Regions from separate parts of the Streptomyces sp. NPDC004327 genome, predicted to be linked through region 1. Evidence: riboswitches for the same ligand, from Rfam matches in the RefSeq annotation. Region 1 holds a riboswitch; each other region holds the start of a gene.
The links. A riboswitch is a leader RNA that binds a small molecule or an ion and turns the genes downstream of it on or off. The one in region 1 is predicted to bind cobalamin.
Positions count from the first base shown of each region.

Region 1 (5,541 bases):
ACCTCGGCGACGGCGCCGGCCGCCACGTCCTCGGGCGCCGGGTGGGCGAGCGACCAGGCGTCGAAGAGCGCGACCCAGCCGCGCAGCACGGCGGAGTCGTCGCGGTCCCAGGCGGTCAGCCGCCAGCCGGGGCGGGCGGTGCCGCCGTGCAGCTCGACGAGCCCGGCGAGCCGCGCGCGGTCCCAGCCGGCCCGGACCTGTCCGGGGGTCAGATCGAGTGCGGCGGCGGCCTGTTCGCCGTCCGGGAGGGCGGGGAGTGCCGTCTCGGCCCGCCGGCCGGCCGCGGCCCAGCGGGCGATCCGCACCGCGTCGGCGAGCACGGCCCGGGCCTGCAGGGCGAGTTCCGCGCGGGGCGGGGTCCCCTCGGGCGGCCGGGGCGCCGGGCGGGTGCGCCGGGTCGTCACGGCCTTGCGCGCGGTGGCGAGCGGCCGCGGACGGACGAGTCGGAGTCTGGAGTTGCGCGCCAATGGTTCATCGGGCTTTCGAGACGTCACGGGGGCAGTCTTCCCGTTGACGGCCCGAAAGCCCAATCGGAATGCGGGGCGCCGCCGTACGGGCCCGGGATTCCGGGCCGGGAGGGCGGACGCGAGCCGTGGCGGCGCTCGGGGCGGGTTACACGAGCGGGGTCAGGAAGCGGCGCAGCGCCTCCTCGTAGCGGACCGGGTCCGCGTTCCACATGGCGGCGTGCGGGGCGTCGCGGACCGTGGTGAGGGTGACGAGCTCGGGGCGGAGCTCGGCGAGGCGGCGCGAGCGGTCCCAGGGGGCGAGGGTGTCGTCCGGGCCGTGGAAGAGCAGGGTCGGCACGCGCAGCCCGTGCGGGTCGGCGGCCTCCTGGAGCCGGTCGCCGTGGTAGCCGGTGCGGCCCTGGGCGGCGCGCACGGCGAGCGGGACCAGCGGGGCGGGGACGCGGTGGGCGGCGGCCAGGCCGCGCAGGGTGGCCTCCCAGTCGAGGACCGGGGAGTCGAGGACGAGGCCGCGGATCCGGTCGCGGACGCCGGAGCTCTCGGCGGCGTGCAGGGCCATCGAGGCGCCGGTGCCCCAGCCGAGCAGGACGACGCCGGTGGCGCCGCGTCGTACGGCGTAGCGGATGGCGGCGTCGGCGTCCCGCCACTCGGAGTCGCCGAGGTGGCCGAGTCCGTCGGGGGCCTCGGGCGCGCCGGCGTCGCCGCGGTAGGCGGGGACGAGGACCGGGACGCGCCTGCGGTGCAGGAAGGGGACGAGGTTGAGCGCGTGCTCGCGGGTGGTGCCGATGCCGTGCAGGGCGATCACCCAGGTGGTGCGCGGGCCGGGCACGACCCAGGCGGGCAGGCTGCCGAGTTCGCCGGGGATCTCGACGTCCTCGTAGGGCAGGCCGAGGGCGGTCCGGGGGGTGCCGCGGTGCAGTTGCGGGGTGAGCCTGACCCGGACGCCGGGGGCGAGGGCGCCGAGCTCGACGCGTTCGAGCCGGCGCACCACGGTGTCGGCGGTGTGCGGGACCCGGTCGAGCACCGGGCCGACGACGGCGTGCAGCCCGTCGGCCTCGATCCCGTACGTACCGGGGCGCAGCGCGGCGAGGCTGCGGGTGAGGCTGATCCGCTCCGGTCCCGTGGCGTGCACGGTGAGCCGGGGGTCGCCCGGGAAGGGGCGGCGGGAAGGCACGCGGAGGGCGGCGTCGCTGGCGTACCGGCCGGCCACGAGGGCGGCCGCGCCGAGACCGAGCACGGTGGTGACGGCCGCTGCCGTCGCGGTAACGGGGCGCACGGTCCCAGTGTCGGCAGCCGGGCCGCGCCCTGCCACCCGGCGGCGCCTCCCGGGGACTCCTTCGAGTGACGTGGGTCTCGTCCGCCGGGTCCTCCGTGGGGCTGAAGCGGTCCACGGGGCGATACGGGACGGAAGCGGCGGACGCTACGCGCGTTGCGTCGGGCCCGGAACGGCACGGTTTACCCGGGGTTGCACGGTGACCGCATCGTGGACAACAGGTCCGTCCGACGCATAAGCGGAATGCCCTGACCCCGGAACGGGACACCACTGCGCCCGACCCAGTTCACCTTCCGTTCACCCAGGTTGCTTACGTTCAACGCGCCACTGACGTCAAACGATTGCCTGGGTAAATGGAACACATCACGCTGCTGCTCGCCATTGTGGTCGTGACAGCTCTAGTGTTCGATTTCACGAACGGTTTCCACGACACCGCCAACGCGATGGCCACGACCATCTCGACCGGTGCACTCAAGCCCAAGACGGCGGTGGCCATGTCCGCCGTGCTGAACCTGGTCGGCGCGTTCCTCTCCGTCGAGGTCGCCAAGACGATCTCCAAGGGGCTCGTCGACGAGACGGGAATCCAGCCCGAAGTCATCCTCGCCGCGCTCGTCGGCGCGATCCTGTGGAATCTGGTGACCTGGCTGGTCGGACTGCCGTCCAGCTCCTCGCACGCCCTCATGGGCGGCCTCATCGGCGCGACCGTCGCCTCGATCGGCTTCAGCGGCGTCAACGGCGAGAGCGTCGTGACCAAGGTCCTCATCCCGGCGGTCGCCGCCCCGATCGTCGCCGGCATCGCCGCGACGATCGCCACGCGCCTGACGTACCGCATCGGCAAGGGCACGAACGACAAGGCCACGGAGAAGGGCTACCGGGCCGGTCAGATCGCCTCCGCCGGTCTCGTCTCGCTCGCCCACGGCACCAACGACGCCCAGAAGACGATGGGCATCATCACCCTCGCCCTGGTCGCCGGCGGCGTCCTCGCCCCCGGCTCCAACCCGCCGGTCTGGGTCATCGTCTCCGCCGGTGCGGCCATCGCGCTCGGCACCTTCCTCGGCGGCTGGCGCATCATCCGCACCATGGGCAAGGGCCTCACCGACCTCCAGCCGCAGCAGGGCTTCGCCGCCCAGACCAGCGCCGCCACGGTCATCCTGGCCTCCTCCCACCTGGGCTTCTCCCTCTCCACCACGCACGCCGTCTCCGGCTCCGTGATGGGCGCGGGCCTGGGCCGCAAGGGCGGTGTCGTCCGCTGGTCGACCGCCACCCGCATGTTCGTCGCCTGGGGCCTGACCCTGCCGGCCGCCGGCCTGGTCGGTGCCGGCGCCGAGTACGTCGCGCGGCAGGGCCAGTGGGGCGTCTACGTCGTCGCGGCCTTCCTGGTCGCCTCCTGCGCCGCCATCTGGCTCGTCTCGCGCCGCCAGGTCGTCGACCACACCAACGTCAACGACGTCGAGGACGCCCCCGCGGCCGAGGCCGAGAGCGCGGGCGTCGTGACCACCGCCATCGCGGCCGTCACCCCGCCGCCGGCCGGCTCCGTCGCCGCCGTCGCGGACGAGGACCTGAAGGCCACCATCCCCGCCCCGAACCCCGCGGACCCGGCCGCTCCGGCCGCCCCCGCCGCCGCGGTCTGACGGATCTCACGGAACTGGAAGCACGGACATGAAGATCGACTGGGCAGCTCTCGGCTCCGTCTTCGGAGTCAGCCTCGTGGTGACCGTCGCCCTCGTGGGCTTCTTCACCCTCGGCGTCGCCGGCCTCTCCAAGCAGGAGCGGGCCGCGGCCGGCGGGGGCTCGGCCCCGCTGGCCCGCACCGGCGCCTACGCCTGCTTCGCGCTCTGCGCGGCGGCCGTGGCGTACGGCATCTACCTGATCGTCGCCTGACCCGACGACCCCGACGGCCGGGCGGCCCGCACCTCGCGTGCGGGCCGCCCGGCTTTCGCGTACCGGTGCCGTGTTTGTGGTGCTTCGCACAGTGACGCGACGCAGGTCAAGGGTGAGTTGACGGCTGTTCGCGGAGCGTGGTGGACTGCCGAGGCCATTACGGCGGCAAGGAAGAGGAAGTCCGGTGCGATTCCGGCGCGGTCCCGCCACTGTGACCGGCCCCCACGGGCCGGGAGTCAGGAACTCTCGCCGCCGGTCACGTCGACCCAGGGCGCGGACCCTGAGTGAGGACACAGCGCCATGCCCGGCCGCGGCCCGAGCCCGTCCCGCACCACCGCCGTCTTCGCGTACGGAGCGGCCGCCGGCCTCGCCGCCGACCTGCTCGTCGGCGACCCGCGGCGCGGCCATCCGGTCGCCGCCTTCGGCCGCGCCGCCGCCGCCGTCGAGCGGCGCCTGCACCACGACCACCGCGCCTGGGGCGCCCTGCACACCGCCGTCTGCGCGGGCGGCGCCGTCGCGCTCGGCGCCCTCGCCGCCCGTACGGTACGGGGCGGCGGCAAGGCCTCCGTCGCCCTGACCGCGGCCTCCGTGTGGGCCGTCGTCGGCGGTACGACCCTGGGCCGCGAGGCCCGCGCGATCGGCGGCGCGCTCGCCGCCGGCGACCTGGACGTCGCCCGGGAACGGATGCCGCACCTGGTCGGCCGCGACCCGCAGGCGCTCGACGGGCCCGCGATGGCCCGCGCGGTCGTCGAATCGGTCGCCGAGAACACCTCCGACGCCGTCGTGGGCGCCCTCTTCTGGGGCGCGGTCGCGGGCGTGCCGGGCCTCCTCGGCTTCCGGGCGGTCAACACCCTGGACGCGATGGTCGGCCACAAGTCGCCGCGCTACCGCCGCTTCGGCTGGGCCTCGGCCCGCCTCGACGACCTCGCCGGCTGGCCCGGCGCCCGGCTCACCGCCGCGCTCGCCGCCGTCGCCGCCGTCCCCGGCGGGAATCCGCGGGGCGCGATTCGGGCCTGGCGGGCGGATGCCGGCAAGCACCCGAGCCCCAACGCGGGCCCGGTGGAGGCCGCCTTCGCGGGCGCGCTCGGCGTACGGCTCGGCGGCACCCTGTCGTACGGCGGCCGGATCGAACACCGGCCCGTCCTCAACGCGGACGGACGGGCCGTCGAGGTGGCCGACATCGAGCGGGCGGTCACGCTGTCGCGCCGGGTGACCTGGCTGACCCTGGCCGCCTGCGTGGGCGGCCGGACGATCATCAGTGCCGTACGCGGCAGGAAGCGGAGGGGCGCATGAAGGGCGGGGGGCTGCTCGTCGCCGGGACCACGTCCGACGCGGGCAAGAGCGTCGTCACGGCCGGCATCTGCCGGTGGCTGGTCCGGCAGGGCCTGAAGGTCGCGCCGTTCAAGGGACAGAACATGTCCCTGAACTCCTTCGTGACCCGGGAGGGCGCCGAGATCGGCCGCGCCCAGGCCATGCAGGCGCAGGCCGCGCGCGTGGAGCCGACCGCGCTGATGAACCCGGTGCTGCTCAAGCCCGGCAGCGACCGCTCCAGCCAGGTGGTCCTCATGGGCAAGCCGGTCGGCGAGCTCAGCGCCCGCGGCTACCACGGCGGCCGGCAGCAGCAGCTCTTCGAGCCGGTCCTCGGCTGCCTGGAGGAGCTGCGCGCCACGCACGACGCGGTGATCTGCGAGGGCGCGGGCAGCCCGGCCGAGATCAACCTGCGGCGCACCGACATCGTCAACATGGGCATCGCGCGGGCGGCCCGGCTCCCGGTGGTCGTGGTCGGCGACATCGACCGCGGCGGCGTCTTCGCCCAGTTCTTCGGCACGACCGCGCTCCTCGCGCCCGAGGACCAGCGGCTCGTCGCCGGCTACCTGGTGAACAAGTTCCGCGGCGACGTCACGCTCCTCGAACCGGGCCTCG
Region 1 covers NZ_JBIAME010000010.1:301,361-306,901, reverse strand. The annotation lists gene ACFYU9_RS31440 (hypothetical protein) at 1-494, opposite strand, end outside; gene ACFYU9_RS31435 (alpha/beta hydrolase) at 613-1,740, opposite strand; gene ACFYU9_RS31430 (anion permease) at 2,091-3,368, shown strand; gene ACFYU9_RS31425 (hypothetical protein) at 3,397-3,618, shown strand; cobalamin riboswitch at 3,743-3,887, shown strand; gene ACFYU9_RS31420 (cobalamin biosynthesis protein) at 3,919-4,911, shown strand; gene ACFYU9_RS31415 (cobyric acid synthase) at 4,908-5,541, shown strand, end outside.

Region 2 (5,541 bases), on a different contig from region 1:
CGGCGCTGCCGACAAGGCTCCTGAGCTGGTCCGTGTCTTCATCGACCAGGCGCTCGCGACCGGGCAACCCGGAGCCGGGGCGTCGGGTCCGCGAGCAGCTTCCGACACGAATGCGCGTCCGTGACAAGGTCCCCGTCATGTGCGCGCGGACGTCGCTTGGTTGCCGGGACCGGGCTGGCACGATGCGGGCTCGTCGACACCGAGTTGCGCAAGTCGCCCAGCCCCGTGGGCATTCCGTGCCGTGTTGACGTCGCCCTGGGGCCGGACGGCTTTCACCGGTGCAAAAACGAGGGCCGGGCCCGAAAGCCCCCGGGCCGCTGCGACGATACGGAAAGCCGTGGCCTTGTCGGTTTCGCGGTGGAAGGCAACACCTCGTGCAGCGCCGGGGCCGAGGCGCCGGCCGATGTGCCGTCAGCCGGTGTCGGCGGTGCGGCTGCTCCAGCGCTGCTCGACCTTGGCCAGGCGCCAGTAGGCGATGGCCACGGCCCACACGACGACGAACAGGCCGACGATGACGTAGCCGACGTTGTCCAGGTCCAGGCCGGCGATCCAGTCGGTGACGTCATCGTTCAGGCCGAGCTTGTCGTGCAGGACGCCGACCAGCTCGATGGTGCCGACGAAGAAGGCGACGGCGATGGACAGTCCGGTGATCGTGAGGTTGTAGAAGACCTTGCGGACAGGATTCGAGAAGGCCCACTGGTAGGCGAAGTTCATGAACGTGCCATCGAGGGTGTCGAACAGACTCATGCCGGCGGCGAAGAGCAGAGGCAGGCACAGGACCGCGTACCACGGCAGACCGGCGGCGGCGCCGTTGCCGGCCAGTGCAAGGAGCAGGACCTCGGTCGTGGTGTCGAAGCCGATGCCGAAGAGGAAGCCCAGCGGGAACATCTGGCCGGGGCGGCGGATGGACTTGGTGAGCCGGCCCAGGATGCGGTTCATGAAGCCACGCGAGTCCAGGTGAGCTTCCAGCTCGGCCTCGTCGAACTGCCCGGCGCGCATGGCCTTGAAGACGCGCGCGATACCGAACAGGGCGACGAGGTTGAGCGCGGCGATGAGGTACAGGAAGCTTCCGGAGACCGTGGTGCCGACGGTGCCGAGGATCTGGTGGGTCCGGGAGCCTTCGTTCATCAGGGTGCCGGCGAGCTTCGCTCCACCGGCGACCAGGGCGGCCATCACGACCACGACACTGGAGTGCCCCAGGGCGAACCAGAAGCCTACCGACACCGGCCTTTGACCGTCGGCCATCAGCTTGCGGGTGGTGTTGTCGATCGCCGCTATGTGGTCGGCGTCGAAGGCGTGCCGCATCCCGAGGGTGTAGGCGGTGATGCCCAGACCCACGCCGAACGCCTTGGTACCGACCTCGTAGTGATGCGGGATCACGAGCAGGAAGAGAATCCCGAAGGCGACCACGTGCAGAGCGACGATCACGGCCAGCAGGCCTGCGGTGCGGATGGTGTCCTCGCGCCGCCAGCGAAAGGACGTGGGACCGGCGGTTTCGGGCACGCCTGGGGACACGGTCATGCGGTCACGCTCCAGCACCTCGTGGATCAGCTTCGTGATGCCGTGGCCGGTCTCCTGGCTGACGGGTCGACGCGCCCACCCCTGCCTTCCCGGCCGTAAGACCAGTGGCAATGCACGAGGCGGGAACTTCCCGATCACAGTGGCGAGGGCCGCTCCGGCCTGAGCCCCTGAGGAGCTGTCACCGGTCTTCCCGTACACCACGGCCCGCTCACCCTATGGGGTCACGGGAGACAGCTGCAAGGCTGCACATCTGAGCAGGTATGCAAGGGCAGGGCGCGGGCTGCGATGATGGGGCCATGCATCTCGTCCCCGCGGAACGCGCCGGGCAGCGCACCATCGACGACCACCGCGTCTGCGATGCCATCGCAGCCGTCGGCGAGCCCGAGCGCGTACGCGCCTGGGCCGATCGTTTCTCCCTGCTCTCCGACCCCGGACGCCTCTCCCTGCTCCTCGCCCTCCACGAAGCCGGCCCCATCGCCGTCTCGGACCTCGCCGTCGCCACCGGAATGCGGGACACAGCCGTCTCCCAGGCACTACGGCTGCTGAGGGCCGCAGGCGTCGTCGAAGGCGAGAAGAACGGGAGGATCGTGCGCTACCGACTCGTCAACGGCCCGATCTCCGTACTGCTCACTCACTGCACATCCCACGACGCAAGCACCGATTGACTCTGGTGCGGGCAGCGCCGCCTGCTGAACCACGTGCACTGGACGGCCGTCAGACGGCGAGATCGACAGGCCGCCGCCGAAACCGGCCCCCAGCAGCGATCCGCAGTGCGGTACCAAAGCACTCAAGGTGAACACGGCCCGCTCACCACCCACCGCCGCCCAGCGACCCTCATGTCCTACGGGCCCGTCCCCGCGCGCCGCGGCGGCCGACGGTGCGGCGCCGGGAACCGGGTACCGGACTCGGAAGCATGGCCCTCGACAACGCCCAAAAGCTGCCGAACCACTCCACCGCACCCATACGTGACACGAGAATCCCTTTACACACCGACGGGCATCTCAGGCACGGTACGCAGCAGGCTCCGGCCCGCGCGTCCCGGCCTGAAAGCGACTCGGCCGCCGCCCGAGCGCATGAGCCCACCTCGGGCGCGGTATGCAGCAGGCTCCGGCCGGCACGTCCTGGCTTGGGAGCCGCTCGGTCACCGCCTGAGCGCAGAGCGGGTCTACGACCCCCACGGCAACACCGGCCAGGACACCACGCCGCTGCCGGTCTTCGACGCCTGGGAACACACCCACTACCCGCAGTACGAGAAACGTCCTCCCCCACTGCGTCACCAAGCTCTGGGACCTCGCCAACCGAAGGTCCTCTCGGCAAGGCCGGTGGGCGCTACGAAAGGCCCACCACTGCCCGCGCCGAGCTGTAGGCCGCGGTGGGTGGACAGACCTGGGAGAAGAGGTGTCCGGCATCTATCGGGCTTCGAGGAGGGCGGCGAGCTGGTTCCCGGTGTTCGCCGGCCTGTGTCCACATGCCCGCCACGCGGCCCGGCTGGGACGGCCGGCCGCCGCCCTTCGACGAGGCGGGAGACCGGACAGGGCGGAACAAACCGTGGTGTGTCCGGTCCTGAGGCCTGGTCACTGCTTCGAGATCACGGCCTTCGTGATGACGACGTCCTCGACGGGGACGTCCTGGTGGCCCGCCTTGCCGGCCGTGTCGACGCCCTTGATGCGGTTGACGACATCCATGCCCCCCACGACGCGGGCGAAGACCGCGTAGCCCCAGCCCTGAGCGGTCTTCGCGCTGTGGTTCAGGAAGTGGTTGTCGGCCACGTTGATGAAGAACTCGTCGGTGGCTGAGTGCGGGTCCATCGTGCGGGCCATCGCCACCGCTCCGATCGTGTTCCTCAGTCTGTTGTCGGCCTCGTTCGCGACCGGCGCGCGGGTCTCCTTGCGCTTCATGCCCGTGGTGAACCCGCCGCCCTGAATCATGAAGTTGTCGATGACCCGGTGGAAGAGCGTGCCGTCGTAGTGGCCGGCCCGCACGTACTCGAGGAAGTTCTCGACAGTCTTCGGGGACTTCTCCCCCTCGAGCTCCAGCACGACGTCGCCGTGGTTGGTGTGCAGCGTGACATCGACCATGAGAGCCTCACCTTCCGTGATGGAACCGACTACTGACAGCAAGGTGAATCCTCGCACCCGAAACCACGATCCAGCCCCCACGCGCCGCGCCACGCCACGGACACCTTGCGGCTTGCCACCACCAGCGGCGCGGGGGACGGGTACACCGCGGCCGGCTCGCTCCCCGGCGCAGCACGGCCAGGCCGGGACCGAAGCAACCCGGCCAGATGCCGCCGCCCTGGCGAACTGCGACTTACCGGCCAGACGCAGGCTCGGTGGTGAGTCCGGCCTGGTGCCGGTGCCAGATCACGCAACGGTCGGCCACACCAGCGCCCATGCCCCACGCTCCCCGCCCGCCGCGCTCGCCCAGGCCGCCGCCGCATACTTTGCCAACGCAGCCCCTGGCCACCCGGCCATCACCAGCACTGCCGATGCCTGGAGAGGGAGATCGCCGCCACCGAAGCACGTCTGGGCGTCTGCCTGCCCAGCCGTGGCGGTCCGGCTTCGCGTACCCGTCCTCGCACCCGCCGCGCACTGCAGGAAGGTGGACTTGCCCGAGCCGGAGGCGCCCATGACGGCGGTGAAGCTGCCGCGGGCGAGCGCCAGGTCGATCCCGCGCAGCGCGTGCACCGTCGCCGCGCCGCTTCCGTCGATCCGGCGCACACCCCGCAGTTCGATCGCGGGCTCCGCGGACGGGGCCCCGAGGTGCGGGGCCGAGCCGTACGGGTACGCGGTGAACGGGGCTGCGGCGTACGGGGCCGTTCCGGGCCCGTCGGTCCTGTGGTCTCGGCGCCTGGGAACACGCTGCCATGGAGGCGGTCGTCACGCGCCCCGACGCCGCGGTCCAGGGCGTCGTCGGGCGCCCGGGCCCAGTGCGCCGACGGCGACAGCTGAGAACCCGGTCCTCTTGAACGCGCCCGGCCCGAACACCGGCCACGCCCACCGTCCGACCATGGCGGCCGAGGAGCCGGTCCATGAGGCGGCCACCGCAGCGAAAAGCTGACGAGGCCGCCGTGAGGCCAGCGCCGCAGCGCGAGCGCGGTAACACCCGGCCTCCGGGCTGTGCGCCAGGGCCGACTCTGCCGCCGTTCCCCACACCGCGGTACCTCTCAGAGACAGGCGATTGCGGAGCTCCGGGTGACTTCAGAGAGAAGCCAGCCGGATACGGCGGCCGACAGGGGCCGACCACCAGTCGCCAATAGCCGCTCGACTCCAGCCGGGCGACCTGCTTGACGCCCGTTCACGACCAGGAGCGGGGTCCTGCCACCCCGCCCGTCGGCGGGTGAGGCAAACCCCCGGGCCGATCGGGGGGTGCAGCGGATGGTGCGAGGGCCTCCCGGGCGGCGAGGGTTGGGGCCATGATCACACGCAAGTTCCTGCTCGCCGCTCTGCTTGTCCCGCTCGGTGCCACTCTGGCTGTCGCTCCGGCCGCCTCCGCCGCCGCTCCGCCCGCCGCGTCCGCGGCGTCGGCCTCCCCCGACGCCGTCGCGTTCCGCTCTCCCGAGGCCGCCCTCGACCGGGTGGCGCACCCGCTGCGCACCACCGAACCCCGCGGCAATGTCGCCGACCTGCGCCCGTTCGGCACGATGGTCGGCGACGCCACCGTGGTGGGCGTGGGCGAGGCCACCCACAGCTCGCACGAGTTCGTCACCCTCAAGCACCGGATGCTGCGGTACCTGGTCGAGGAGAAGGGCTTCCGCACCTTCGCCCTCGAAGCCGCCTGGAGCAGCGGACTGCGGATCGACGCCTACCTCACCCGGGGCGAGGGCGACCTGAAGCAGATCATGGACGAGGAGTTCCAGGGCACCTACCGCTGGTGGAACAACGCCGAGTACCGCGACCTGCTCCAGTGGGCGCGCTCCTACAACATCCAGCACCCGGGTGACCCCGTCCGCTTCGTCGGCGACGACAACGGCTTCGCCGGCCCGCAGCTGTACGACAAGGTGAACACGTTCGCGGCCGC
Region 2 covers NZ_JBIAME010000013.1:43,174-48,714, reverse strand. The annotation lists gene ACFYU9_RS35185 (HoxN/HupN/NixA family nickel/cobalt transporter) at 412-1,521, opposite strand; cobalamin riboswitch at 1,548-1,738, opposite strand; gene ACFYU9_RS35180 (ArsR/SmtB family transcription factor) at 1,818-2,186, shown strand; gene ACFYU9_RS35175 (peptidylprolyl isomerase) at 3,096-3,599, opposite strand; partial or broken gene ACFYU9_RS35170 (ATP-binding cassette domain-containing protein) at 4,062-4,262, opposite strand; gene ACFYU9_RS35165 (erythromycin esterase family protein) at 4,937-5,541, shown strand, end outside.
Region 2: another riboswitch for cobalamin. It lies ahead of ACFYU9_RS35185 (HoxN/HupN/NixA family nickel/cobalt transporter); the one in region 1 lies ahead of ACFYU9_RS31420 (cobalamin biosynthesis protein).

Region 3 (5,541 bases), on a different contig from region 1:
GCCTCGCCCGGCAGCTGCACACCGAGAGCCGCGCGCTGCGCGAGGGCGGGCCCTGGCAGTCGACGCTCGGCACGGACCTCGCGGGCCGGACGCTCGGCCTCGTCGGGCTCGGCAAGATCGGCGGGCGGGTGGCCCGGATCGGGCTCGCCTTCGGCATGGACGTCGTCGCCTGGAGCCCGAACCTCACCGACGAGCGGGCCGCCGAGCACGGCGTACGGCGCGCGGAGAGCCTCCCGGAACTGCTCGGCGCCGCCGACTTCGCCTCGCTCCACCTGGTGCTCTCCGACCGCACCCGCGGCCTGCTCGGGGAGCGGGAACTGCGCGCGATGCGCCCGGGCGCGTACCTGGTCAACACCTCGCGCGCCGGCCTCGTCGACGGCCCGGCGCTGCTCCGCGCGCTGCGCGAGGGGTGGATCGCGGGGGCCGGCCTCGACGTGTACGAGACGGAGCCGCTGCCCGCGGACGATCCGCTGCGCACGCTGCCGAACGTGCTGGCGCTGCCGCACCTCGGGTACGTGACGGCGGGCAACTACGACCGCTACTTCGGCCAGGCGGTCGAGGACATCGAGGCCTTCCTGGCGGGCGGGCCGGTGCGCGAGCTGGCGTGAACGCACGTCCGCCCCCGCACACCGAGGTGTACGGGGGCGGAGGCACGACGCCCGGGTGGCCGGAGCCCGGCCGCCCGCGCTCAGGCGGCCACGGGCGCGGACGCCGGATCCGGCTGCTCCTTCGGCGCGAGCAGCCGCTCCGCGAGCCACCCGAAGGCGAGCCCGAAGGCCGCCCACAGGGCCACCTGGATGCCCAGGGTCGCGACCCGGAAGTCCCACAGCACGGCCGCCGGGAACTCCGGCTGCACCGCGTCCGTGTTGTCCGGCAGGAACACGCAGGCGATCACGATCGCGGCGGCGTAGCCCGCGCCCGCGAGCACGGTCGCGTTCCAGTTGCCGAGGCGCGGCGCGAGCCGGCGGCCCGCGATGACCGCGGCGATGCCGAGCAGCACGCTCAGCAGGATCATCAGGAAGAAGAGCGTGGTGCGCTGCCCGATGGTGTCCGGGTTGCCGACGGCCGGCGGCGTCGCCGGGTACTTCAGGAACGGCACGAGATAGACCGTGGTGAAGGCCGCCGCCGCGACGAGCGCCGCCGTCGCCCTCGCCGTGAACCGGCCGACCCGGCCGAGGACGAAACAGAACGCCAGGGACGCGATGCCGCCGAGCGCCACGCCGTAGACGAGGACGCCGGTGGCGAGGCCGGCCGTGGACTGGAGGTCCCGGCTGACGATCTCCTCCTCGGAGTCGGCCTGGGTGGCCGCCCCGTTGGCACCGTTCGAGCCGTGGTCGTGGGAGTGCGCCGCGTGTTCCGCCTTGGCGGCCGTGGCCTCCTCGACGGCGATCGACGCGTTGACGGACGGCTCACCCGCGACGTACGCGACGGCGAAGGCGAACAGCCCGGCGATCAGGCCCGCGAGCATGCCGCGGACCAGAAGCCTGCCCACGAGCGAGCCGGTGGGCGCGCTCGTGGGTGTGGTGGGGGATGACATGTACTCGGATGCCCTTTGCCTCGGTGCCTGACGGCTCAGTGGCAGGGGAAACCGAGCAGGTGGCGTCCGTCGTGGACCCACTCGTGCACGTCGGCGCCCGCGAACAGGGACGTGGCGCCCTGCTCGGCACCGACGAAGTAGAGCGCGACGAGCATCAGGATGCCCGCGAACGCCGCCCACGGCAGCACCGCGCGAACCGGCAGCGAGACCGGAGCGGTGATGGCGGGGGTGGTGGGAACGGCGGGCGACGCAATGGCCTCGGCCATGGTGGAACCTCCTCGGGAACTCGCGTCCCATACGGTGGTGCGCGACGACGGTCGTCGGGTCTGACTCACCGCTCCCGGGGCTTGGGAGCGGCTCACAGTGGCGCGACCGTGCCGGATTTGCACCGGACTTCCGTCTCGCCGTCGTCGTTCATTCGGAAATGTCGACTGACGGTACCGCGCCGCTCACACCACGCCAAGACCGCCTGAAACGCTGAGGGATGAATCACCGATGACCGTGCACCTCTCCCTGATCGCGCCCGCCATGAGCCGGGCCCTGCGCGAGGCCCGGTTCGACGACGACGGGCCGGTGGAGCCGGTCTCCCACGATCCGCTGTGCCCCACGGCGCGGGTACGGGTGGTGTGCTCGCCGTCCGGACGCTGCCGGGCGACGGCCGGGGCGCTCGGCGTCGACACGGCGGCGTACGAGGTCGAACCGGCGCTCGCGGGCTGCGCGATGGGCCGGTGGCGGGGCCGGACCCTGGACGAACTCGCCGCCGCGGAGCCGGAGTCGGTGGCCGCGTGGCTCGGCGACCCGGACGCCGCCCCGCACGGCGGCGAGTCGCTGCGCGAGCTGCGCGCCCGGGTCGCCGCCTGGATGGACGCGCTGGAGTCGGGGACGGTCTGGGCGATCGCCGAACCGGACGTCATCCGCGCGGCCGCCGCGCACGCGCTCGGCGCGCCGGAGACGGCCTTCTGGCGCCTCGACGTGCGCCCGCTGGCGCGGGTCGAACTGTCGGGACGATCGGGTCGCTGGAACGTGCGCCTGGGCGGCCCCGTCGGCTGAGGCGGGGGCTCGTACCGGTGGATGCCGGTTCAGCCCAGGCTCGTGCGGGCCAGGTCGAGGAACTCCGCGTCGGTGATGCCGAGTTGCCGAGCCTCGGTGACGAGGACGCGGAGGCGTTCGACGAGCTGGGCGCGGTCGGGCGCCTCGGCGCCCGCCATGATGACGGCGCCCCGGCCGCGGCGCAGCTCGATCAGGCCCTCCTCGCGCAGCCGCTGGTATCCGCGCAGCACGGTGTGGACGTTGACGCCGAGGGAGTCGGCGAGTTCGCGGGCGGCGGGCAGCCGTTCGCCGGGCGCGGCGGAGCCGTCGGCGAGGGCGCCGCGGACGCAGGCGGCGATCTGGTCGCCGAGCGGGACGGCGGAGGCGGGGTCGACCCGGAAGAGCACGGTCAGATCCTCTCAGGTCCCGGGGCCCCGTCCGGGCGGGTGGCCAGGGCGTTGAGGAGGGCGGCCGCGGTCTCGGCGTCCGGGACGGTCACCGCGAACTCGAAGCCGGAGCGGCGCCGTACGACGAGGGCCTCGCCGGAGCGCAGGACGAGCGCGGACCGGTGCGGGCGGGTGCGGTAGCCCCAACCGCCGTAGTCGCCCAGCGGGTTCACCGTGCCGGCCTCCGCCTCGGCGACGTCGTCGAGCGGGATGCGGGTGCGGGGGCGGGGCAGGCCGGCCGGGGCGACGGTCAGGCCGTGCCGGTCGACGGTCACCCGGACCCGGGCGCAGGCGAGCCCGGGCGCGCCGACGACCAGGCCGACGAGGCCGAACAGGAGGTACGGCCAGGGGCCGAGGAGCGGGGCCAGGGCGAGGCCGGCGGCGCCCGCGAGCAGGAAGCCGGCGGACAGCGCGGTCAGCGGGCGGGAGCCGGTGACGCGGGACCAGCCGGCGGCCTCGCCGGCGGCGAGCTCGATCCGGGGCGCGCCGGCGGCGGGGACGGCGGGCGGTGCGGGCTCGGGCGGTACGAGCCGGGCGAGGCCGAGTCCGGCGAGCGCGGCGAGGGCGGCCGTGAGAGCGGCGAGGGCGAGGTCGACGAGCGGGTAGCGCGCGTCGGCGCCCTGCGCGGCGTCGAGGTTGGCGCGCAGCAGCAGGGCCAGGAGCGCGCCGGTGAACCCGGCCGTGGCCCAGGCGCCCCACAGCACCCGGCGCCGCGCGAACAGGGTCCAGCCGGCGCCGAGCGCCAGGACCAGGCCGGCGCCGACGGCGAGGAAGAGGGCGCGGCCGGTGTAGCCGTCGGGGCGGCCGTCGGTGCCGGAGAAGTGGGTGGCGAGGGGGTCCGGGAGGCGGTCGCGCCAGAGGGCGGACAGCAGCAGCTGGGTGGTGAGTGCGAGGACGAACGGCGCGGCGGTGAGCGCGCGGAGACGCTTCATGGAACCCCCTTGGTTCTAGTTGTTCGCACTCTACTAGAACAAGTGGGAAGGGTGCAGAGGTCCGGCGCGGATCCGCGCGACGCCGGACGGCGACCATCCCCCTCTTTGCAAGACGAGACGTTGCGTCTTGCCAATGGTGGAACGTCGCCGTACGGTAGGGCAGGTCACGGCGAGACGACACGTCTCGCCGCGGACCAGTCCTGTCGCCCGACCCCGGAGGTCACCCTGTTCCGACTCCAGCTCACCGACGTCACCAAGCTCTACGACGACCGGCACGTCCACCACCGGCTCGTCCTCGACCGGGTCTCGCTCACCGTCCGGTCCGGCGAACGCGTCGGCGTCGTCGGCGAGAACGGCGCCGGCAAGTCCACCCTGCTGCGGCTCCTCGCCGGCCAGGAGGCCCCCGACCACGGCACCGTCACCGTCGAAGCCCCCGGCGGCACCGGCCACCTCCCGCAGACCCTCGACCTGCCCGGCACCGCCACCGTCGGCGACGCGATCGACCACGCGCTCGCGGACATCCGGGAGCTCGAACGACGCATCCGCGAGGCCGAGGCGACGCTCGGCGCGAGTGGCCGTCCCGACGCGGGTCACCGGCCCGGCGGCCGGGACCGCCCCGGCGCGGAGGGCACCCTCGACGCGTACGCCGCCCTGCTCGCCGCCTACGAGGCGCGCGGCGGCGCGGACGCCGACCTGCGGGTGGCGACGGTGCTGCGCCGTCTCGGCGAGCGCGCCCCGCTCGACCGGGAACGCCCGCTCGGCACCCTGTCCGGCGGCCGCCGCTCCCGGCTCGCGCTCGCCGCGACACTCGCCGCCGACCCCGAACTGCTGCTGCTCGACGAGCCGACGAACGACCTCGACGACGAGGCCGTGGCCTGGCTGGAGGAGCGGCTGCGCACGCACCGGGGCACGGTCGTCGCCGTCACCCACGACCGGGCCTTCCTGGACCGGGTCACCACCGCGATCGTCGAGGTCGACCACGAGACCCGGAGCCTGCGCCGGTACGGCAACGGGTACACGGGCTATCTGGCCGGGCGCGCCGCCGAACGGGCGGGCAGGGAGCGGGCGTACGAGGAGTGGCGGGCCGAGCGGGCGCGGTACGCGGCGCTCGCCGACACCCACACCGACCACCTCGCCGCGATCCCGCGCAAGGTGCCCCGCGGCTTCAGCGGCGCGGGTGCCTTCAGGGCCCGGTCACGGACGCACGGCGCGATGAGCCGCATCCGCGCCGCCCGCACCCGGCTCCGGGAGCTCGCCGAGCACCCGGTGGCCCGGCCCGCGGACCCGTTGCGCCTCACCGCGCGGATCGACGGCGCGGCGGCGGCCGTGGAGCTGGCGGACATCCGGGTCGAGGGGCGGCTCCGGCTCGACGCGCTGCGCCTCGAACCGGGCGAACGGCTCCTGGTCACCGGTCCCAACGGCGCCGGAAAGACGACCCTGCTGCGGCTCCTCGCGGGCGAACTCGCCCCGGACACGGGCAAGGTGACCGCGCCCGGCCCCGGCCGGGTCGGCCTGCTCCGGCAGGACACGGCGCCACCGACCGACCCGCGGCCGCTGGCGACGGCCTTCGCCGACGGCCGGGACGGCGGCCGGGACA
Region 3 covers NZ_JBIAME010000006.1:282,726-288,266, forward strand. The annotation lists gene ACFYU9_RS22045 (D-2-hydroxyacid dehydrogenase family protein) at 1-608, shown strand, start outside; gene ACFYU9_RS22050 (CbtA family protein) at 689-1,537, opposite strand; gene ACFYU9_RS22055 (CbtB-domain containing protein) at 1,573-1,803, opposite strand; cobalamin riboswitch at 1,839-1,981, opposite strand; gene ACFYU9_RS22060 (histidine phosphatase family protein) at 2,033-2,587, shown strand; gene ACFYU9_RS22065 (GntR family transcriptional regulator) at 2,617-2,973, opposite strand; gene ACFYU9_RS22070 (hypothetical protein) at 2,976-3,944, opposite strand; gene abc-f (ribosomal protection-like ABC-F family protein) at 4,170-5,541, shown strand, end outside.
Region 3: another riboswitch for cobalamin. It lies ahead of ACFYU9_RS22055 (CbtB-domain containing protein); the one in region 1 lies ahead of ACFYU9_RS31420 (cobalamin biosynthesis protein).

Region 4 (5,541 bases), on a different contig from region 1:
CTCAACGCGGGCCGCTGGGACTACCTGTTCAGCCTGATCAAGACGTTCGGCCACCGCACCGACTTCCTCCTCCCCGACCGGGCCAGGGTCACGATGACAGCCCCCTTCATGCGGGCCTACACCGAGCTCCTCGTCCGCACGTGCCACCGGCGCGGCGCCCACGCCATCGGGGGCATGGCCGCCCAGGTGCCGAGCAAGGACCCGGAGTCCAACGCCGCCGCACTGGCCAAGGTACGGCTCGACAAAGAACGGGAGGCCGAGGACGGCTTCGACGGCTCCTGGGTCGCGCACCCCGGCCTCGTGTCGATCTGCCGCAGCGTCTTCGACATCGTCCTCGGCGACCGGCCTGATCAGATCCACCGGACCCGTGAGGACGTGGAGACCACGGCGGCCGACCTGCTCTCCGTACACCGGGTCAGCGGCCCGCCGACCGAGGAGGGTGTGCGGACCAACATCGCCGTTGCGCTGCGGTACTTCGACGCCTGGCTGCGGGGCCAGGGCGCCGTGGCCCTGTACGGGCTCATGGAGGACGCGGCCACCGCCGAGATCGCGCGTGTCCAGATCTGGCAGTGGCTGCGCCACCGGGTCGTCGACCGCGCCACCGTCGTCCGTCTCCTCGACCAGGAACTCGCCTCGCTCGGTGCCGAGCACCCGTGGGCGGACCTGGATGCGGTGCGTCGACTGTTCGACGAGACCGCGCTCGCCACCGAGCTTCCCTCGTTCTTCACTCCTTCCGCTTACGAGCGCCACCTCGTCCGGACCTCGCAGGCCCCGGCATGACGGCCGCCGACATGCGGCGCGTCGGTGTGGTGGGCGGCGGACAGATGGGGGCGGGCATCGCCGAGGTCTGTGCGCGTGCGGAACTCGACGTCCTCGTGTGCGAGACGGGCGCCCGGGCCGCCGCGGCGGCCCGCGAGCGGATCGCCGTCTCCCTCGAACGCGCCGTGCAGCGCGGCAAGCTCGACCGGATCTCCGCAGAGGCCTCGCTCGCCCGGATCGCCGTCACCGCCGACCTCACCGACCTGGAGGACCGCCAGCTGGTCGTGGAGGCGGTCGTCGAGGACACCGTCGCCAAGACCGAGGTGTTCGCCGCGCTCGACAAGATCGTCACCGATCCGGAGGCCATCCTCGCCACCAACACCTCCTCACTCCCCGTCATGCGCCTGGGCATGGCCACGGACCGGGCGGACCGCGTCGTGGGCCTGCACTTCTTCAACCCCGTGCCCGTCCTCCCCCTGGTGGAGGTCGTCACCACCCTGCACACCTCCCCCGCCGCCAAGCACGAGGTGACGGACTTCGCCACCCGGATTCTGGGCAAGTCCGTCGTCCACTCCACCGACCGGGCGGGCTTCATCGTCAACGCCCTGCTCGTCCCCTACCTCCTCTCGGCGATCCGGATGACCGAGTCCGGCTTCGCCTCCGCCGCCGACGTCGACCGCGGCATGGAACTGGGCTGCGCCCACCCGATGGGGCCGCTGCGGCTCGCCGATCTCATCGGACTCGACTCCGTCGCCTCGATCGCCGAGTCGCTGTACGAGGAGTTCAAGGAGCCCCTGTACGCCCCGCCACCGCTGCTCCAGCGGATGGTGGCAGCGGGCCTGCTCGGCCGCAAGAGCGGCAGGGGATTCCATGCATACGACCGGGGAGGAGAGCCCCGGTAGCCCAGTCCGACGACCCTGGGCGGCACCGCGGTTCACCGGGTGAGGGTCCGGTGGCCGGCGGGGAGGGCGGGAGGCGCTGAGGCGCCTCCCGCCCTCCAGCATGCCCTGCAAGCACCCGAAACAGGTCTCGATCCACGTTCCACAAGATGGACAACTCGCAGCGTTCGGCGGAACGGCCCCTTAGGGTGGCGGGTGCAGCTGGTTCGCCCCGTCCGCCAGGCGGGATGCGTCGTAAGAGGGAACCCGGTGGGAATCCGGGACTGCCCCGCAGCGGTGAGCGGGAACGACCGCCGTCATACGCACTGGGTCCGACGTACCGGACCTGGGAAGCGACGGCCAGTAGGAACCCTCCTGATGGAGGACGTGCCCGCGAGTCCGAAGACCTGCCCGCTGCCCGCACGCGGACGATTCCGCGCGCGGACATCCGGTGACCTCGAGGGCGGGTCGGCGCACATACCTGACGGACTACCGTGCCATGTCGCGCACGCGTTCCGTCCGGTCCGTCGCCCCTTCGCGTCCTCGTCCGGTCCCCGGACCTCAGGGATTCATCTCGCGAAGGAGATCTCCGTGACCACGAAGTCCGCAGCCGCGGCAGCACGACCCACCGTCCACGGCTACCCCCGCCAGGGACAGAACCGCCAACTCAAGAAGGCGATCGAGGGGTACTGGAAGGGCCGCGTCACCGCCGACGCCCTCCGGTCCACCGCCGCCGAACTGCGCAGGTCGAACTGGCGGCAGCTGGCCGAGGCCGGCATCCGCGAGGTGCCGACCGGCGACTTCTCGCTCTACGACCACGTCCTCGACACCACCATCATGGTCGGAGCGATCCCCGCACGGCATCGCGACGCCGTCGCCGCCGACGCGCTGGACGGCTACTTCGCCATGGCCCGAGGCACCCAGGACGTCGCTCCCCTGGAGATGACGAAGTGGTTCGACACCAATTACCACTACCTGGTGCCCGAGCTGGGCCCGGACACCGTCTTCTCGGCAGACTCCTCCCGACAGGTCGCGGAGCTGAAGGAAGCCCTCGCCCTGGGTCTGACGCCCCGTCCCGTCCTCGTCGGGCCCGTCACCTACCTCCTGCTCTCCAAGCCCGCCCCCGGCGTGGCCGCGGACTTCGACCCGCTGACCCTGCTCGACCGTCTCCTGCCGGTGTACGCGGAGGTCCTCGCCGACCTGCGTGCGGCCGACGCCGAGTGGGTCCAGCTCGACGAGCCCGCGCTCGTGCAGGACCGCACTCCGGCCGACCTGAACGCCGCCGCCCGCGCCTACCGCGACCTCGGCCGCCTCACCGACCGGCCCAAGCTGCTCGTCGCGTCCTACTTCGACCGGCTCGGCGACGCCCTGCCCGTCCTGGCCAAGGCACAGGTCGAAGGACTCGCGCTGGACTTCACCGGCCGGGCCGCCGCCAACCTGGACACCCTGGCCGCAGCCGGTGGGCTGCCCGGCAAGCGCCTGGTCGCGGGAGTGATCGACGGCCGCAACATCTGGATCAACGACCTGCACAAGTCCCTGGCCACCCTCGGCACCCTGCTCGGCCTCGCCGACCGGGTCGACGTCTCCGCCTCCTGCTCCCTGCTCCACGTGCCGCTGGACGCCGTCGCCGAAAAGGACATCGACCCGCAGGTCCTGCGCTGGCTGTCCTTCGCCCGCCAGAAGACCGCCGAGATCACAACGCTCGCCAAGGGCCTGGCACAGGGCACCGACACGATCACCGGCGAACTCGCCGCCAACCGGGCCGCCCTCGCCTCCCGCGCCAACTCCCCCATCACCCGCGCCCCCGCGGTCCGCGCCCGTACCGAGTCGGTCACCGCCAACGACGCCCGCCGCTCCCAGCCCTACTCCGAGCGGGCCGCCGCCCAGCGCGCCCACCTCGGCCTGCCACTCCTTCCGACCACCACCATCGGCTCCTTCCCGCAGACCACCGAACTGCGCACCGCCCGCGCAGACCTGCGGGCCGGCCGGATCGACACCGCCGCCTACGAGGACCGCATCAAGGCGGAGATCCAGGAGGTCGTCTCCTTCCAGGAGAAGACCGGACTCGACGTCCTGGTCCACGGCGAGCCCGAACGCAACGACATGGTCCAGTACTTCGCCGAGCAGCTGGACGGCTACCTCGCCACCCAGCACGGCTGGGTCCAGTCGTACGGCACCCGCTACGTCCGCCCGCCGATCCTCGCCGGCGACATCTCCCGCCCCGCGCCGATGACCGTGCGCTGGACCTCGTACGCCCAGTCCCTCACCACCAAGCCGGTCAAGGGCATGCTCACCGGGCCGGTCACCATGCTCGCCTGGTCCTTCGTCCGCGACGACCAGCCCCTCGCAGACACCGCCCGCCAGGTCGCACTCGCCCTGCGCGACGAGGTGAACGACCTCGAAGCAGCCGGCACGTCCGTCATCCAGGTCGACGAGCCCGCCCTGCGCGAAACCCTGCCGCTGCGGGCCGCCGACCACCCCGCCTACCTCGCCTGGGCCACCGAAGCCTTCCGGCTCAGCACCAGCGGCGTGCGGCCCGACACTCAGATCCACACCCACATGTGCTACGCGGAGTTCGGCGACATCGTCCAGGCCATCGACGACCTCGACGCCGACGTCATCAGCCTGGAGGCCGCCCGCTCCCACATGCAGGTCGCCCGCGAACTCGCGGCCCACGGCTACCCCCGCGAGGCCGGACCCGGCGTCTGGGACATCCACTCCCCGCGCGTACCGTCCACGGAGGAGGCCACGACCCTCCTCCGCAGGGGACTCGAAGCCATTCCCGCCGAGCGGCTCTGGGGCAACCCCGACTGCGGCTTGAAGACCCGCGGCTGGCCCGAGACCCGCGCCTCCCTGGAGAACCTCGTCGCCGCGGCCCGGGTGGTCCGGAACGAACTCTCCGCATCCTGATTCGTCACCTCGACACGGCAGGCCGGAGCGTGACGCTCCGGCCTGCCGGTGCTCAGCCAAGGGAATGCGATGAAACAAGCCCTTCTTCCCGGCCTACCGGACTGGCAGCGCTGTGGTGTCATGGGCATCGTCAACGTGACGCCGGATTCGTTCTCCGACGGAGGTCTCTGGCTCGACCCGGAGAAGGCGGTTGAACACGGCATCGACCTGGTCGAACGAGGCGCCGACCTCGTGGACGTCGGCGGCGAGTCGACACGGCCTGGTGCCGCACGGGTCACGACACAGGAGGAGCTTCGTCGTGTCCTCCCCGTCGTCCGCGGCCTGGTCGCGGACGGCGTGCCGGTGAGCATCGACACGATGCGGGCAGAGGTGGCCGAGGCCGCCGTGGCGGCCGGCGCCCGGCTGATCAACGATGTGAGCGGCGGCCTCGCCGATCCCTCCATGGCGGGCGTGGCCGCATGGACGGGGGTGCCGTTCGTGGTCATGCACTGGCGCGGTCCGTCGGCGGCGATGGATGGATTCGCCGGCTACGAGGACGTCGTGCGCGAGGTCGTCGGCGAGGTGGAGCGGCGGATGGACGCCGTGGGTGCCCAGGGAGTGGATCCGGAACAGATCATCCTTGATCCGGGGCTCGGGTTCGCCAAGAGCCGGGCCGACGACTGGGCGCTGCTCGGCGGGCTCGACGCCTTCGCGCGGCTCGGTCGGCCTGTGCTGATGGGCGCCTCCCGCAAACGCTTCCTGGGCACCCTGCTCGCCGACCCGACCACGGGGGCGCCCCGGCCGGCGCGTGCGCGCGACGCGGCGACGGCAGCCGTGGCGACACTGGTGGCCGCACAGGGCGCCTGGGCTGTCCGGGTTCATGACGTGGCCTCGTCCGCCGACGCCGTCCGTGTCGCCGCCGCCGTGACGCCTACCGCGAGATCGTCATCTGGTCGGGTGGGCCCATCGGCATGGGCCGGGAGGGTCGGCTGAGTTCGATGCTCCCTGCGATGGC
Region 4 covers NZ_JBIAME010000007.1:510,035-515,575, reverse strand. The annotation lists gene aceB (malate synthase A) at 1-780, shown strand, start outside; gene ACFYU9_RS26010 (3-hydroxybutyryl-CoA dehydrogenase) at 777-1,661, shown strand; cobalamin riboswitch at 1,859-2,053, shown strand; gene metE (5-methyltetrahydropteroyltriglutamate--homocysteine S-methyltransferase) at 2,229-4,547, shown strand; gene folP (dihydropteroate synthase) at 4,668-5,519, shown strand.
Region 4: another riboswitch for cobalamin. It lies ahead of metE (5-methyltetrahydropteroyltriglutamate--homocysteine S-methyltransferase); the one in region 1 lies ahead of ACFYU9_RS31420 (cobalamin biosynthesis protein).